One region of the Streptomyces sp. NPDC058877 genome, then DNA from elsewhere that is predicted to be linked to it. Evidence: riboswitches for the same ligand, from Rfam matches in the RefSeq annotation. Region 1 holds a riboswitch; the other holds the start of a gene.
The links. A riboswitch is a leader RNA that binds a small molecule or an ion and turns the genes downstream of it on or off. The one in region 1 is predicted to bind cobalamin.
Positions count from the first base shown of each region.

Region 2: another riboswitch for cobalamin. It lies ahead of ACFW2Y_RS26680 (ABC transporter substrate-binding protein); the one in region 1 lies ahead of metE (5-methyltetrahydropteroyltriglutamate--homocysteine S-methyltransferase).

Region 1 covers NZ_JBHYMF010000006.1:24,541-31,550, forward strand. Annotated here, with positions in the region: gene ACFW2Y_RS02785 (chemotaxis protein) at 46-1,140, opposite strand; partial or broken gene ACFW2Y_RS02790 (DUF5701 family protein) at 1,852-2,025, opposite strand; gene metE (5-methyltetrahydropteroyltriglutamate--homocysteine S-methyltransferase) at 2,295-4,619, opposite strand; cobalamin riboswitch at 4,784-4,999, opposite strand; gene ACFW2Y_RS02800 (hypothetical protein) at 5,052-5,432, opposite strand; gene ACFW2Y_RS02805 (hypothetical protein) at 6,113-7,010, shown strand, end outside.
Region 2 covers NZ_JBHYMF010000145.1:6,701-13,710, forward strand. Annotated here, with positions in the region: gene ACFW2Y_RS26665 (ArsR/SmtB family transcription factor) at 22-399, opposite strand; gene ACFW2Y_RS26670 (ABC transporter ATP-binding protein) at 372-1,205, opposite strand; gene ACFW2Y_RS26675 (FecCD family ABC transporter permease) at 1,202-2,191, opposite strand; gene ACFW2Y_RS26680 (ABC transporter substrate-binding protein) at 2,308-3,363, opposite strand; cobalamin riboswitch at 3,429-3,609, opposite strand; gene ACFW2Y_RS26685 (cold-shock protein) at 3,665-3,874, opposite strand; gene ACFW2Y_RS26690 (TetR family transcriptional regulator) at 4,256-4,849, opposite strand; gene ACFW2Y_RS26695 (alkane 1-monooxygenase) at 4,965-6,179, shown strand; gene ACFW2Y_RS26700 (MFS transporter) at 6,243-7,010, opposite strand, start outside.

The sequences.
Region 1 (7,010 bases):
CCTGCCGGGGCCGGTCGTCTCGGGACCGGCCCCTTCGGACGGCGGTCAGTACCGCAGCACTCCGGCGATGTGCCCTTGTGCGGCCAGTGCGTCGTCGGGTACGAAGAGGATCTCGGCCCCCCTCTCCAGGGCCTGCTCGACGATCTCGTCGACCATGTCGTCCCGCGCTCCGGGCTGGTCGGTCTCGGAGGGCTCCAGGTGGCCTCCCTCCTCCCGTACGACCGTCCGGTAGTGCTCCTCGACGGCCAGCAACCGCACGCGTCCCTCCTGCACGGCCTGCCACACCTCGTCGAGTCCGCCGGCGAACTCCCTTCGGCCCCGTGCCGCCTCCAGCTCGGCGGTGATCGTGGCCGTCGAGGCCGCCTCGCGCGCGGTGCGAACCGGCTCCACGGCCTTGGAGATCGCACCGGCCGGCCCGTCGGCGAGCCCACCGTGCGGGATGGTCACGGTGCCCGGGCCCAGCGGGCCGAGTTCCTCCAGGAGCGCGAGTGCGGCGGTCGAGCCGATCACGTACAGCGGGCGGGGCGCGCGGGCGAGGACGGTGCGCAGCTTGTCGTGCGCCTCGCGCAGGAACCGGCGGGTGGCCTCGTCCTGGAAGGTGCTGGGCAGGTCCCCGACGCGTTGCTCGCGTTCCGCGTCCGGATCTTCAAGGCTCCGTGCGAGCGGGAAACCGTCCCCGGAGTGCTCGGTGGTCCGCTCAGGGGTGCCGTCCCACAGCGAGACCCGGTCGGCCGCCACCGCGAGCGCCCAGTACGGGTGCTCGGCTGCCTGCGCCGCCACGAGGTTGCGGGTGAGGAAGGTGTCGGCGAGCACGACGCGCTCGGGAACGGAGCGGGCGAGCGACCACACGTGGTGTTCGCCCTGGGCCACGAAGATCACCAGGCCGTCTTGCGCGTGGGCCGGATCGACCTCGCTGACGGCTCGTCCCAGCCGGTCGACGATCTCACCGCGCTGCTCGCGCGACACGTCGGGATCGCTCTCCAGCGCCCTCTCCGCCCGAGCCACGAGGTTGCGCAGACGCACGGGGTCCTGCGCGTTCTCCGGCTCGCGGCGGTGGGTCGGCATCAGCAAGGAAAGGGCGGGATAGGGCCGGGGTCGGCGCAGCTCGGCGAGCTGGTCCGAGGTGAGCAGGGGATCCATCGGGTGCCTTCCTGGTGGTGAGGGCGGGCATGGCTGGTGCGGGACGGAGGCGGGGCGCCCGTGTGTGGTGGTGGGGGGCGGTGCGCGGTTCGGTGGGGGCGGGCCGCGCCGGTGCGGCCCGACGGGCCGTTCGGCTGCTTCGTTCTCGTCCTCGCTGCGGGGCGAGGCTTTGAGACCGGTGTCGCCGTGCGGTTGCACCGCTGCCGTCGACTTGCCGTCGGTGACCTCAGCCGCCGCGATCGTGGCCGCGCCGGATCCGGGCTTCACGGAACCGGTCGTCTGCCGACGGAACCGGTCGCCGAGGTCGGACCGGCCGAGCCCGTTCACGGGGCCGTCGATCGCAGATCCGCTCGGGAGGCCGGGGCAGGGGACGAGGAACGGCATGGTGAAGACCGCGTCCCACACCGCTCCGGTCGCCGCGCTGGAGTGCACGGTGTGGCCGTCGGGGTCGCCCGTGGGCCCGCCCGTCGTCACCCCTGACGACCGCCGGGCCGTCGAGGTGCACGACGTGGCTCCCTCGGAGTTCCCGCACCGTCCTGGAGGTTCCGTCCGTCACGTGGGCGCCGTCGTATCCGATGGCGATGAACTCACCCACTTCCGCCTCCTCGGTCCGGCGCCCTTCCTGAGGATCGCGGCATGGGGCGATTCCATGTGAACGGGGACACATAGACGAGCTTGACCCGATATGCAGGAAGGCGCGACTCGATCCGAAACGAAGCCGGGTTTGCCGTCACGGTCGAGCAGCGGCGCGAGGGCAGAGGTGGGAACGCGACTCGGGTCGACGGCGAGCAGGACGTCGCCCGTGTCCCCATGGGCGCGCTCGGCGAAGGCGCGCAACTCGGCGGCGGAGATCCCGGCGAGCTCGTGCACGCCCAGCTCGATCAGACGTTTGGCCTGGGCGGTGAGCGGCGGGAGCGGTGTGAGAGTGGTGGGGGCGGTGGTTCCGGACTGGTGTCGGACGTCGCTTCGGGCACGTGAGTCCTCCGGGTCGCTGTTCGCGGCAAGCCCCTGGGGCAACGCGGGGCGTCACCCGATCGTTCCCGTGATCGGCGTTGGACGTGCACCTTCGCCTGAAGCGGCGTGCGCCCCGAAGGGGGCACCCTTCGAGGACGTCCGGGCCGGACGACGATGCGTTCGGCCCGGACCTCGGGGCATCAACCGTTGTGGGCCGGCAGCTCCTCCCTGACCGTGCGGGCTGCGGCAACGAGGTTTTCCAGGGAGGCGCGGGTCTCCGGCCAGCCGCGGGTCTTGAGGCCGCAGTCGGGGTTGACCCACAGGCGCTCGGCCGGGATGGCGTCCAGGCCCTTGCGCAGGAGCACGGCGACCTCGTCGACGCTCGGGACGCGCGGGGAGTGGATGTCCCAGACCCCCGGACCGGCCTCGCGCGGGTAGCCGTGCTCGGCCAGTTCGTCGGCCACCTGCATGTGGGAACGGGCCGCCTCCAGGCTGATGACGTCGGCGTCGAGGTCATCGATGGCCCGGACGACGTCGCCGAATTCCGCGTAGCACATGTGCGTGTGGATCTGGGTGTCCGGTCGTACGCCACTGGTGGTCAGCCGGAAGCATTCGGTCGCCCAGGCCAGGTAGGCGGGGTGGTCGGCGGCGCGGAGCGGCAGGGTCTCGCGGAGCGCCGGCTCGTCGACCTGGATGACCGGCGTTCCGGCCGCCTCCAGGTCGTTCACCTCGTCGCGCAGGGCCAGCGCCACTTGCCGGGCGGTGTCACCCAGCGGTTGGTCGTCCCGCACGAAGGACCACGCGAGCATCGTGACCGGACCGGTCAGCATGCCCTTGACCGGCCTGGAGGTCTGCGACTGGGCGTACGTCGTCCAGCGCACCGTCATCGGTTCGGGGCGGGAGACGTCACCGGCGAGGACGGGCGGACGGACGTAACGGGTGCCGTAGGACTGGACCCAGCCGTGCTGGGTGGCGATGTAGCCGGTCAGCTGCTCGGCGAAGTACTGCACCATGTCGTTGCGTTCGGGCTCGCCGTGCACCAGGACGTCGATGCCGGTCTTCTCCTGGAAGGAGATGACCTCGCGGATCTCGTCCTCGATGCGGCCTTCGTATCCGGCGGTGTCGATCCGGCCGGCCCGGAGGTCGGCACGGCTCGCACGGAGCCCGCCGGTCTGCGGGAAGGAGCCGATGGTCGTGGTCGGCAGCAACGGCAGCCCTAGATGCGCGCGCTGTGCCGCGGAGCGCTCGGCGTACGGCTGGGAGCGCCGTCCGTCCGTGTCGGTGATGGCCGCGGTACGGGCACGGACCGCGGGGTCACGGGTGAGGGCGGAGCCGGCTCGTGAGGCGAGGTCGGCGCGGTTGGCGGCCAGCTCGGCGGCGATCGCACCGGTGCCTTGGGCGAGGCCGCGGGCGAGGGTGGCGACTTCGGTGCTCTTCTGACGGGCGAAGGCCAGCCAGCGTCGGATCTGGGGCTCGATGTCGCGCTCCGCGGTCGCGTCCAGGGGGACGTGCAACAGGGAGCAGGACGCGGCGACGTCGACCCGGTCGGCCAGCCCGAGGAGGGTGGCCAGGGTGGCCAGGGACTTCTGGTGGTCGTTGATCCAGACGTTGCGGCCGTTGACGACGCCTGCGACCAGGCGCTTGCCGGGCAGTCCGCCGATCGCGGCGAGGTCGTCCAGGTTCGCGGCGGCGGAGTCGGTGAAGTCCAGGGCGAGGCCCTCCACCGGGGTGGCCGCGAGCGCCTTGAGGGCATCGCCCAAGCGGTCGAAGTACGAGGCGACGAGCAGCTTGGGCCGGTCGGTGGCACGGCCCAGATCACGGTAGGCACGGACGGCGGCGCTCAGCTCGGCCGGGGTGCGGTCCTGGACCAGGGCGGGTTCGTCCAGCTGGACCCATTCGGCGCCGGCCGCGCGCAGATCGGCGAGTACTTCGGCGTAGACCGGCAGCAGCCGGTCGAGAAGGCTCAGCGGTTCGAAGTCGGCCACGACGCCCGGGGCGGGCTTGGCGAGCAGCAGGTAGGTGAGGGGGCCGACCAGGACCGGTCGGGGGGTGTGACCGAGGGCGAGGGCTTCCTTCAGCTCGGCGACCTGCTTGGTCGAGTCGGAGGCGAAGACGGTGTCCGGGCCGAGTTCGGGGACCAAGTAGTGGTAGTTGGTGTCGAACCACTTGGTCATCTCCAGCGGCGCCACGTCCTGGGTGCCACGGGCCATCGCGAAGTACCCGTCGAGCGCATCCCCCCCGACGGCGGCGCGGTGACGTGCGGGCACGGCGCCGACCATGACACTGGTGTCCAGGACGTGGTCGTAGTACGAGAAGTCTCCCGTCGGCACTTCGTGGATGCCGGCGTCGACCAACTCCTGCCAGCGGGAGCGGCGGAGGCCGGCCGCCGTCTCCCGGAGGGCATCGGCGGTGGCACGGCCCTTCCAGTAGCTCTCGACGGCCTTCTTCAGTTCGCGGTTCTGACCCTGGCGGGGATAGCCGTACACGGTGGCTCGTGCTGCCGTGGCCACGGGTTTGGCTGTCACGGAACTCTCCTTCGCGAGATGTGTCCACAACATCCCGGAGACGGGAGACGGACGCGAAGGAGCCACAGGCGGTGCGGACCACCGGGCGGGAAACGCCGGATGTGCCGCTCGCCGTGTACGCCGACCCGCCCACGAGGTCACCGGGATGTCCGCGCACGGCATACGACCGTGCGTGGGCAACGGGCAGGTCTTCGGACTCGCGGGCACGTCCTCCTGGCGGAGGAAACCTACTGGCCGTCGCTTCCCAGGGCCGTTGTCCGGTCCCAGTGCGTATGACGGCGGTCGTTCCCGCTCACCGCTGCGGGGCAGTCCCGGATTCCCACCGGGTTCCCTCTTACGACGCCTACCGCCATGGGGGTCCCCATGCCGTTCAGGCCATGGGGCGGGACGGGGCGAACCAGCTGCGAGTGCCAGCCTAGGACGTGCGATCGCTCAGCGGCGAGGTTTTCCAACATGCGGACGCAAGAACGAGGTGGCTCCGTAATCGACGACGCCCTGCGGTACGAGTACGGCCGCGCGGGAGCCCAGCGTCGTTCGTGCCGTGGCGCATACGGTGCATGGGGGCGCACGGCCGAGAGCCTCACGGAGACCGGGGCGGTGGAGATGCTCCTGGCGCTGGACGCCGTGGGTCAGACGAAGACCGGCGTGCTCGATCAGGAAGCCGGTGGCGGCGAACGGCTCCACCGGCTGGCCGCTCTTCCTGCTCTCCACGACGACCTCGGCCACGAACGCCGCGGCCTGCTCCTCGAACGCCTCGGACGTCGGGGCACCGCGCACGGGTGTGAGCCCGGGGTCTTCGGCTCCGCCGTTCACGGTGTCGTCGACACGGTGAAACCTGGGGTGCAGACCCGTCCGCTCGTTGCGGTGCCCACGAGGTCAGGACACCGGGCGCTGGCTGACGGGCCGTCCGACATGCGCGTCGTCGGCGGGCCGGCTGAGCGCCGGTACCTCGCCGAGGAAGTCTCCGCTCGAGCAGGTCTTGGTCGCTTTTGCGCTCTTGAGCCCCGCACCACCCAGGCATGATCTGAGGGCAGCACCAGGACTGCATCTGCGACGGTTCTGCTGCCTTGGCCGTCTGGCCAAGCCGCTCGTACCAGTGGCTCCGTTGAGCGCCCGAACGAGAGCCTCATCCTCCACGAACTGCGCCACATCGTGGGTCCCTGGTCTACGCGACTCACTGGGGAGTCCCCGCACCAATGGAGTTCCGACGTGGTGGAATTGATCTGAAGATCCGAAATGGACCGGGGGTTTCCCTCTACAATCAGGCGGGACGCCGGATCCGGTTGAGGGGGCTGTGCGGAGTGTCGCTGAGGGATGAGGCCGAAGAGGTCGTTGTCCGTGTGACAGAAGGGCACGCTGTCGTGTTCGGTGCTCCCCGTGGGGAGAACGGCTCGCGATGGGGGCGCTGGGTGGCTGGCCTCACCTCCAGCGAGTGGGCAGCTGTCGTGCGGACCTTGGATCCTGCGGTCCGGGTGTTCGTCGAGGCTCGGCGCGTGACCGGTCATCTGGTCGAGATCGATCCGCTCTCCCGCAAGTTGATGGAGACGGGGAAGTTGATCGTCGAGGAGGGCGGCTGGATCCAGAGCAGCATCCGCAACGACCGGGGGCAGGTGGCACGTCTGCTGCGTGTTCGTGGCACCACGGCCATCTCTGCCTTGTCGGGTGGGGCGGCCGTTCTGGGTGCCATCGCAGCTCAGGTTCAGGCGGCCGAGATGGCCCGGGACATCAAGGCCATCCGCCAGCGGGTGGATGAACTGGCCCAGCGCATGCAGTCCGACCAGATCGGTGCTGCCGAGAATGTCTTCGAACAGGTTGAGGACCTGGTGGCACGGCTGCGTGCTCATGGGGAGCGTGGTGTTGAGGCGAGTGACTTCTCGGTCACGAGGAGCAGTCTGGGTGATGTGAGTCGTAAGGGTCTTCGCCATCTCGGGGACGCGATGGCGCGGCTGGAGGATGTTGGGAAGGGATCCTTGCGCCGGGTGCACAAGGGCCTGAGCCAGGGGGCTGTGGACGAGGTGGAGCTGCACCTCGATCTGATGACGCAGTGTTACGTGGCCACGGTCCAGTTCGGGCTCGCCCAGATCGCCTTCGACTATCACGGGGGAAAGCCTGACGTTGCCAGGACCAGGTCCGAGCAGATCGCCACGTCCCTCTCGGGGCTCCGTGACGGGATTGAGGACGTCCATGGCAGGCTCGGCCGGGTCGACGAGCACGTCCGGGCCAGGTTCCGGTCCTCGAAACGCATGGGTTCTCTGTCTTCGGTACCGTCGCTGATCACGGACGCTTCAGCTGTTGCTGTGAGCCAGGCGGCAGGCAAGTCCGTGCCCATCGGGCGGTTTTATGGAAAGTCGACCTCGATTCCGGTGGCTCTACTCGCCGTCGGTGGGGGCT
Region 2 (7,010 bases), on a different contig from region 1:
CCTCGGGCCCGGAAAGGAGCGTCAGTCGTGCCAGGGCTCCCCCGTCACCTGGTGGTCGGCACGGTTGATCGCCTCGACGACCAGACGCTTCAGATGTCCGTCGGGCATCACGTACACGACCCGGCGGCCGTCCTTCCGGGACTGGACCAGTCCGCCGAGGCGGAGTTTGGCGAGGTGTTGGCTGACCGCGGGCCTCGCGGCCCCGCACGCCTCGGTGAGGGCGCTGACATCGGATTCGCCCCGGGTGAGCAGCCATACCAGGTGGAGCCGGGTGGGGTCGGAGAGGAGACCGAACACCTCGGCCGCTGAAGCGAGTTCACGTGCTCCCGGAGTCCGCTGGTGGGGCCGGGCAGCGGGGGCGGAATCGGGCGCTACGGATTCGGGTTCGGACCTGGACATGGGCCCACCGTACCCAGGAAGCGGATGTGGGGGCGCCCGTCGGGCCCCGGTCGGGTCACGACGCTGCGGACGCGGTAGACCTCGGCGATGAGCTTCTCGGTGAGCACCTCCTCCGGCGCCCCGCTCGCCACCACCCGCCCCCGGGCGAGGACCACGAGCCGATCGCAGTACATCGCCGCGAGGTTGAGGTCGTGCAGGGCGACGACGGCGGTGAGGCCGAGGCCGGCGACGAGGGCGAGGAGGTCCAGCTGGTGTTGGACGTCGAGGTGGTTGGTGGGTTCGTCGAGGAGGAGTTCGCGCGGCTCCTGGGCGAGGGCACGGGCGATCTGGACGCGCTGGCGTTCGCCGCCGGAGAGGGTGCGCCAGGGCTGCCGCGCACGGTCCGCGAGCCCGGTGCGTTCGAGGGCGGTGCGGACCGCCGCCTCGTCGGCGGCCGAGGCCGGGGCCCAGGCCCGGCGGTGCGGCACGCGACCGAGGCGGACGACGTCGACGACGGTCAGATCGGTCCGGGTGTCGGCCTGCTGCTCGACCGCGGCGAGGCGCCGGGCGACCGTGCGGCGACCGAGCCCGCCCAGCGGCTCCCCGTCGAGCGTGACGGTCCCGGAGTCGGGGGCGAGGACGCCGGAGAGGAGGCGCAGCAGCGTGGACTTGCCCGATCCATTCGGTCCGAGCAGCCCGGTGACGGTCCCCGGGACGAGCCGGACGCTGACCCCGTCGAGGACGAGGACGTCGCCGGCCCTGCGCGAAACCCGATCGGCGCCGAGTCCGGTGCCGGCGCTCGCCCGCCCGCCCGCGGTTTCGGTCATCGGGTGCTCCTGGTGCGGTACAGGACGAGGACGAAGGCCGGCACGCCGATCAGCGAGGTGAGCACGCCCACCGGCACCTCCTGTGGATCGAGCACCGTGCGGGCGAGCGTGTCGGCCCAGACCAGGAAGACCGCCCCGGCCAGGGCCGTGATCGGCAGGAGACGGGCGTGTCCGGGCCCCGCGAACGCACGGGCCGCGTGCGGCAGGACGAGGCCGACGAAGCCGATCGCACCTGCGGCGGAGACCAGGGCGGCCGTCAGGAGGGCGGTGACGCACAGCAGGACGAGCCGGGTCCGCACGACGGCGACGCCGAGGGAGGCGGCGGCCTCCTCTCCGAAGGCGAAGGCGTCCAGGGTCCTTGCGTACCCGCCGCAGACGAGCAGGGCCGCGGCGAGGACGGCGAGGCACGTCCCCACCTCGGTCCAGCCGGAGCCCGCGAGCGAGCCGAGCAACCAGAAGAGCACTCCCCGGGTGGTCTCGGCGTCGGCAGCGGTCATGACGACGAAGGAGGTGAGGGCGGAGAAGAGCTGCATCGCGGCGACACCGGCGAGGAGCACCCGGTCCGTCGAGCCGCCGAGGGTGTGGCTGAGGAGGAGGACGAGCGCGAAGGAGACCACGGCGCCGAGGAAGGCGCCACCGGTGACGGAGAGGAGGCCCCCGCCGACGCCGAGGACGACGACCGCGACCGCGCCGGTCGAGGCTCCGGAGGAGACGCCGAGGACGAAGGGGTCGGCGAGCGGGTTCCGCAGGAGTGACTGCATCACCGCTCCGCAGACGGCGAGTCCGGCTCCGCAGACGGCGGCGAGGAGGGTGCGGGGCAACCGCAGGTCCCAGACGATCCCGTCGCGGATCGGTGAGAGCGTCGAGGTACCGCCGGTGAGGTGTGCGGTCACCACGGACCCGACCTCGCCGACTCCGATGTCCGCCGGCCCGATGGTGATGGCCACGGCCACCGACAGGGTCAGCAGGGCGGACCCGAGCACCATCCACAACAGCGCCCCGGGCCCGGTCCGGGCTGATGGCGGAGCGTCTCCGCTCGCCCCGCCGGGGGCTCCGAAGGCTCGACCGGGAGCGTCGGCGACCTCGCTCCGGGGGTGCGCGGTCACCCGGCGAGACCGTACGAGCGGAGCGCAGCCGCCACCTTCTCGATGCCCTCGACCGTGCGGAGGGTGGGATTGAGCGCCTGACCGCTGAGCAGGACGTACCGCTTGTTCTTCACCGCCGTCATGTTCCGGGTGACGGGGTCGGACTCCAGGAATTCGATCTTCTTGGCGGCGCTCTCGGCCGACTGTGCCCGGCGGGTCAGATCGCCGATCACGAGGACGTCGGGGTCACGGTCCGCGACGGTCTCCCAGTTGACCTGGGGCCACTCCTCGCGGGTGTCGTCGAAGACGTTCTTCGCGCCGAGCGCGTTCGTGACGATGCCGGGGGCCCCACAGCAACCCGCCGCGTAGGGTGCCTCCGCGTCGGAGTACCAGTAGAGGACGGTGGCATCGGTGAAGTCGGCCGCCGCCGTGGCGCCGGTCACCCTGGCCTTGAGCTCGGCGACGAGCGCCTCGCCCCGCTCCGGGACCGCGAAGACCTCTGCCAGGTCCCGGATCTCGTCGTAGACCGTCTCCATGGTGAGCGGGCGGGTGCGGACCCCGTCGCCGTCGCCGCTGTTGTCCTTGCCGACGCAATCGGTGGGCGAGAGGTAGGTGGGGATGCCGAACTGCTCGAACCGCTCGCGGGTCGCGACGCCGCCCTCGCCGAGGGTGTACGCGAAGGAGGCGGCGGCGAAGTCGGGTTCGACGTCGAGGACCTTCTCGAAGGAGGGGTAGCGGTCGGCGAGTCGCGGAACCTTCGCGTTCTCCCGTTCCAGGCCCTTCAACACCGGGTCCGTCCAGGTCGCGGTGCCCACCATGCGGTCGGCGAGGCCGAGGGAGAGCATGATCTCCGCTGCGCCCTGGTCGAGGGCGACGGCGCGCCGGGGCGTCCGGTCGACGCGGACCGGTCGGCCGCAGTTGTCGTCGAGGGCCACCGGACGGGCGTGCTCCGAGGTGCCCGTACCGGACGGAGCGGCGGCGGACCCGCCGCCGCAGGCGGTGGCCGTCGCGGCGAGGAGGACGATGCCGGCGAGGGCGGGCAGGGCGGAGCGGACGGGGGGTGCGAGCGGCACGGGAACTTCCTCTGCGGCCACGGCTCATACGCGGAGCCTGTCGTACGGTGCTCCCCGGACGGCTGCGTGCCGCCGGGGCCGCCAGCAGGTCTTCGGACTCGGGGTCAGCCGGACGGAGCGCCTTCCCGGGCCCGTCGTGCTGCCCAGTGGCCGATGCGCCGCCCGTCGCCCTCACCGCTGCGCGTCAGTTCCGGTCTCGCACCGGATTCCCTGACCCGTGCACGTACCCGCTCAGGTGCGTACAAAGGTGCGACTGGCTTCGGCACAGTACCACCGGGCCTCGGGCGCACACCGACCCCCGTCAGACGCGCAGTTCCTTCGCCTCGAAGCGGCCCTCGCCGAGGACCAGGACGAAGGTGACCTGCTGCCCCTCGGAGAGGACGCGGTCCTCGCCCTCGATGTCCTCGGCGCTGAAGTAGACCTGCTCCTCGGAACCCACCGGGACGACGAAGCCGTACCCGCCGAGACGGTTGAAGGACCGCACGAACCCCTTGCTCCTGCCTTCCACCACGACCTCCTCATCACCGGCGGCGCGACGGAACGGGCCTCGGGCGCCGGACCCGTCCGGCACCGATCGGCCGGCCGTCGGCCGCGCCCGCGCCTCAGGTGAGGTGTACCCCGCCGCCCCGCCCTTTCGCCACCGACGCCCCGTGGGCGGAACACCTTCGAACATCTCGTAGAATGTTCAACAGAGGTCCGCTGTCGGAGATCCCCCGTGTCCGACAGCGGACCTCACCTGTTCCCGGTGGCACCGGGAACGGACGGCGAACACCCGCGAGCCGCACGACGCCCCGCACCCTCGCCGACCGCGGGGAGCGGGGCGGGTCGGCCGGGGAAGGACCGGTTCGGCACCCGGACCGCGCCGAGCCACCCCTTCAGCCGCCCGGGCCGCTCAAGCGCCACCGGGGTACGCGATCCTCGCGGTGATCCTGGCGATGCGCCGCGCCGACTCCTCGGGCGCGGCGGCCGGCTGGACGATGTGGCTCACGGTGAGTCGCACGATCGTCTCGACGGCAAGCCCGCGGGACTCCTCGTCCACATCGGGCCAGGCCTCGATCGCGTACGCGTCGAGCATCGCCATCGCCGTGCCGAAGACCGGTTCCGGGCGGGTCGTGAGGTAGGCGAGGAGGTCGTCCTCACCTCCCCGTGCCGCAAGGAGGACGCTCTTGATGAGCGGATTGTCCACGGCCTGCTGAAGCGTGTAGCCGACGCCTGCGGCCGCTGCCGCCTCCAACTCGCCCCGATGGGCGTCGAGTTCACGCTGAATGCCGAGCAGGAAGCCCTCCAGCTCACGCTGGACCAGCGCATTGCCTATGGCGTCCTTCGAGCCGAACTCGTTGTAGAGCGTCTGTCGACTGATGCCGGCGGCCCGTGCGACGGCGGCCATGCGCAGCCCGCCCCACCCTTCGGCGGCGACGAGGCGGTAGGCGGCGTCAAGCACCTGCTCGCGCAGGAGGGACCGAACACTCTCGCGGAAACGTGTCATCGTGCCCCCACTTTATCCATGGGGCACTGTCCAAAGCATTGACGATCAACAGGAAAGACGTCTATCAAATGGACAGAAGGCATGCAAAGTGTCCAACCTCTGTGAGGAGCCGGTCTTGCCCCTGCCCAGCGACTCCCCCGACACGCCGGAAGCGCCCCGAGCCGCCGGCGCTCCCGAAGCACCCGCCGCCTGGCGCGACCCCAAGCGCCACCTCTGGTTGCTCGGTCTGCTCATCCCGGCCTTCCCCTTCCTTTCCTGGGGGTTGACGACCACTACCGGCCTCGGCGTCTTCTGGTGGACCGGTCCCCTCGTCCTGTACGCGATCTTCCCGATCGTCGACCACCTCATCGGCAAGGACTCCGCCAATCCGCCGGACAGCGCGATCGCCCTCCTCGAACAGGACCGCTACTACCGCTGGTGCACCTTCCTCTACCTGCCCCTCCAGTACTCCGGTCTCGTCCTCGGCTGCTGGCTCATCACCCGGGGCGACCTCTCCGCGGTCGACCGGATCGGACTGACCCTCACCCTCGGTGGAGTCGCCGGCATCGCCATCAACACCGCCCACGAGCTGGGGCACAAGACGGAGGCCCTGGAGCGCAGGCTCTCCAGGATCGCGCTCGCCCAGACCTGGTACGGGCACTTCTACGTCGAGCACAACCACGGCCACCACATCCGCGTCGCCACCCCGGAGGACCCTGCGAGCGCCCGGCTCGGTGAAAGCTTCTGGCGCTTCCTGCCGAGGACCGTCCTCGGTAGCCTCACCTCGGCGTGGCGCCTGGAGGAGCGACGCCTCCGACGCCGGGGACGGTCCGTGTGGAGCCCGCACAACACGGTCCTCAACTCCTGGGCCCTGTCGCTCGTGCTCTTCACGGCACTCGCGCTCGCCTTCGGCCCCGGAGTCCTGCCCTACCTCACCGCCCAGGCCGTCTTCGGCTTCTGCCTGCTCGAAGTCATCAACTACACCGAGCACTACGGCCTCAAGCGGGAGCGCACCCCGAGCGGCCGGTACGAGCGCTGCGCCCCGCGCCACAGCTGGAACAGCGACAACGTCGCCTCGAACGTCTTCCTCTACCACCTCCAGCGGCACAGCGACCACCACGCCCATCCCACCCGGCGCTACCAATCGCTGCGCCACTTCGACGAGGCCCCCGAGATGCCCACGGGGTACGCGGGAATGATCGTCCTCGCATATGTGCCCCCGCTCTGGCGGCGCGTCATGGACCCGCGGGTCCTCGCCCACTACGACGGGGACGTGACCCGCGCGAACCTCCAACCGCCCCGTCGGAAGCGGCTCCTCGCACGGTACGGGGCGGCGGCCCCCCGAGGATGAGGCCGGCGCCCTCGCCGAGGGGGGACCCGCCCGTGACCGGACGCAGCGGCCCGGGGCGACGGGTCACCCCTCCTGTCCCCCGGGGGCGGCACCGCGCACCGGCCGTTCGTCGGGATCGGTGTCGGAGCGAAGTCGAACACGGGCGTCCTCGGACGCCTCCTCACGGTCGGAGGGACGACGCGTCCGCCGGTGCTCGAAGACGAACGCGACGAGGGCGGCCACGACGGAGACGAGGCCGCCGGACCAGAGGCCCGCGCGGGCACCGAGCCGTTCGGTGAGCAGACCGACGAGCAGGGCTCCGAGCGGGGTGGTGCCCTGCAGGATCACGGTGTAGAGGGCGAGGATCCGGCCCCGGTAGTGGGGGTCGCTGCCGAGCTGGATGCGATGGTTGGCGGCCTGCAAGAAGTAGACGGAGGCGAATCCGGTGAGCCCGAGCAGACAGGCCGCACCGATGAAGCCCGGCGCCCACCCGGCCGCCGCCTCCAGCACCCCGAAGGCGAGGGCCGCGCCGATGACGGTCCGGGCGGCGGGACGCCCGCTGCGCCGGGTGCCCGCGATGGCCCCCAGGAGGGAGCCGGACGCGAAGGAGGCGGTGAGGAGGCCGAAGGAAGCAGCATCGGCGCGGAACACCGTCTTGGCGAGCAGCGGCAGGGTCAACGGGAAGTTCATGCCGAAGAGGCCGATCGCGGCGACGAGCAGCATCGGCAGGGTGAGGTCGATGCGGGAGGCCGTGTACCGCAGTCCGTCCCTCACCCGCACCTCCTCCCGCCCCGCGGCGCCGTCCGCCACGACACGCCCGCGGTACTCCTCCGGCCGCACCATGCGCAGTCC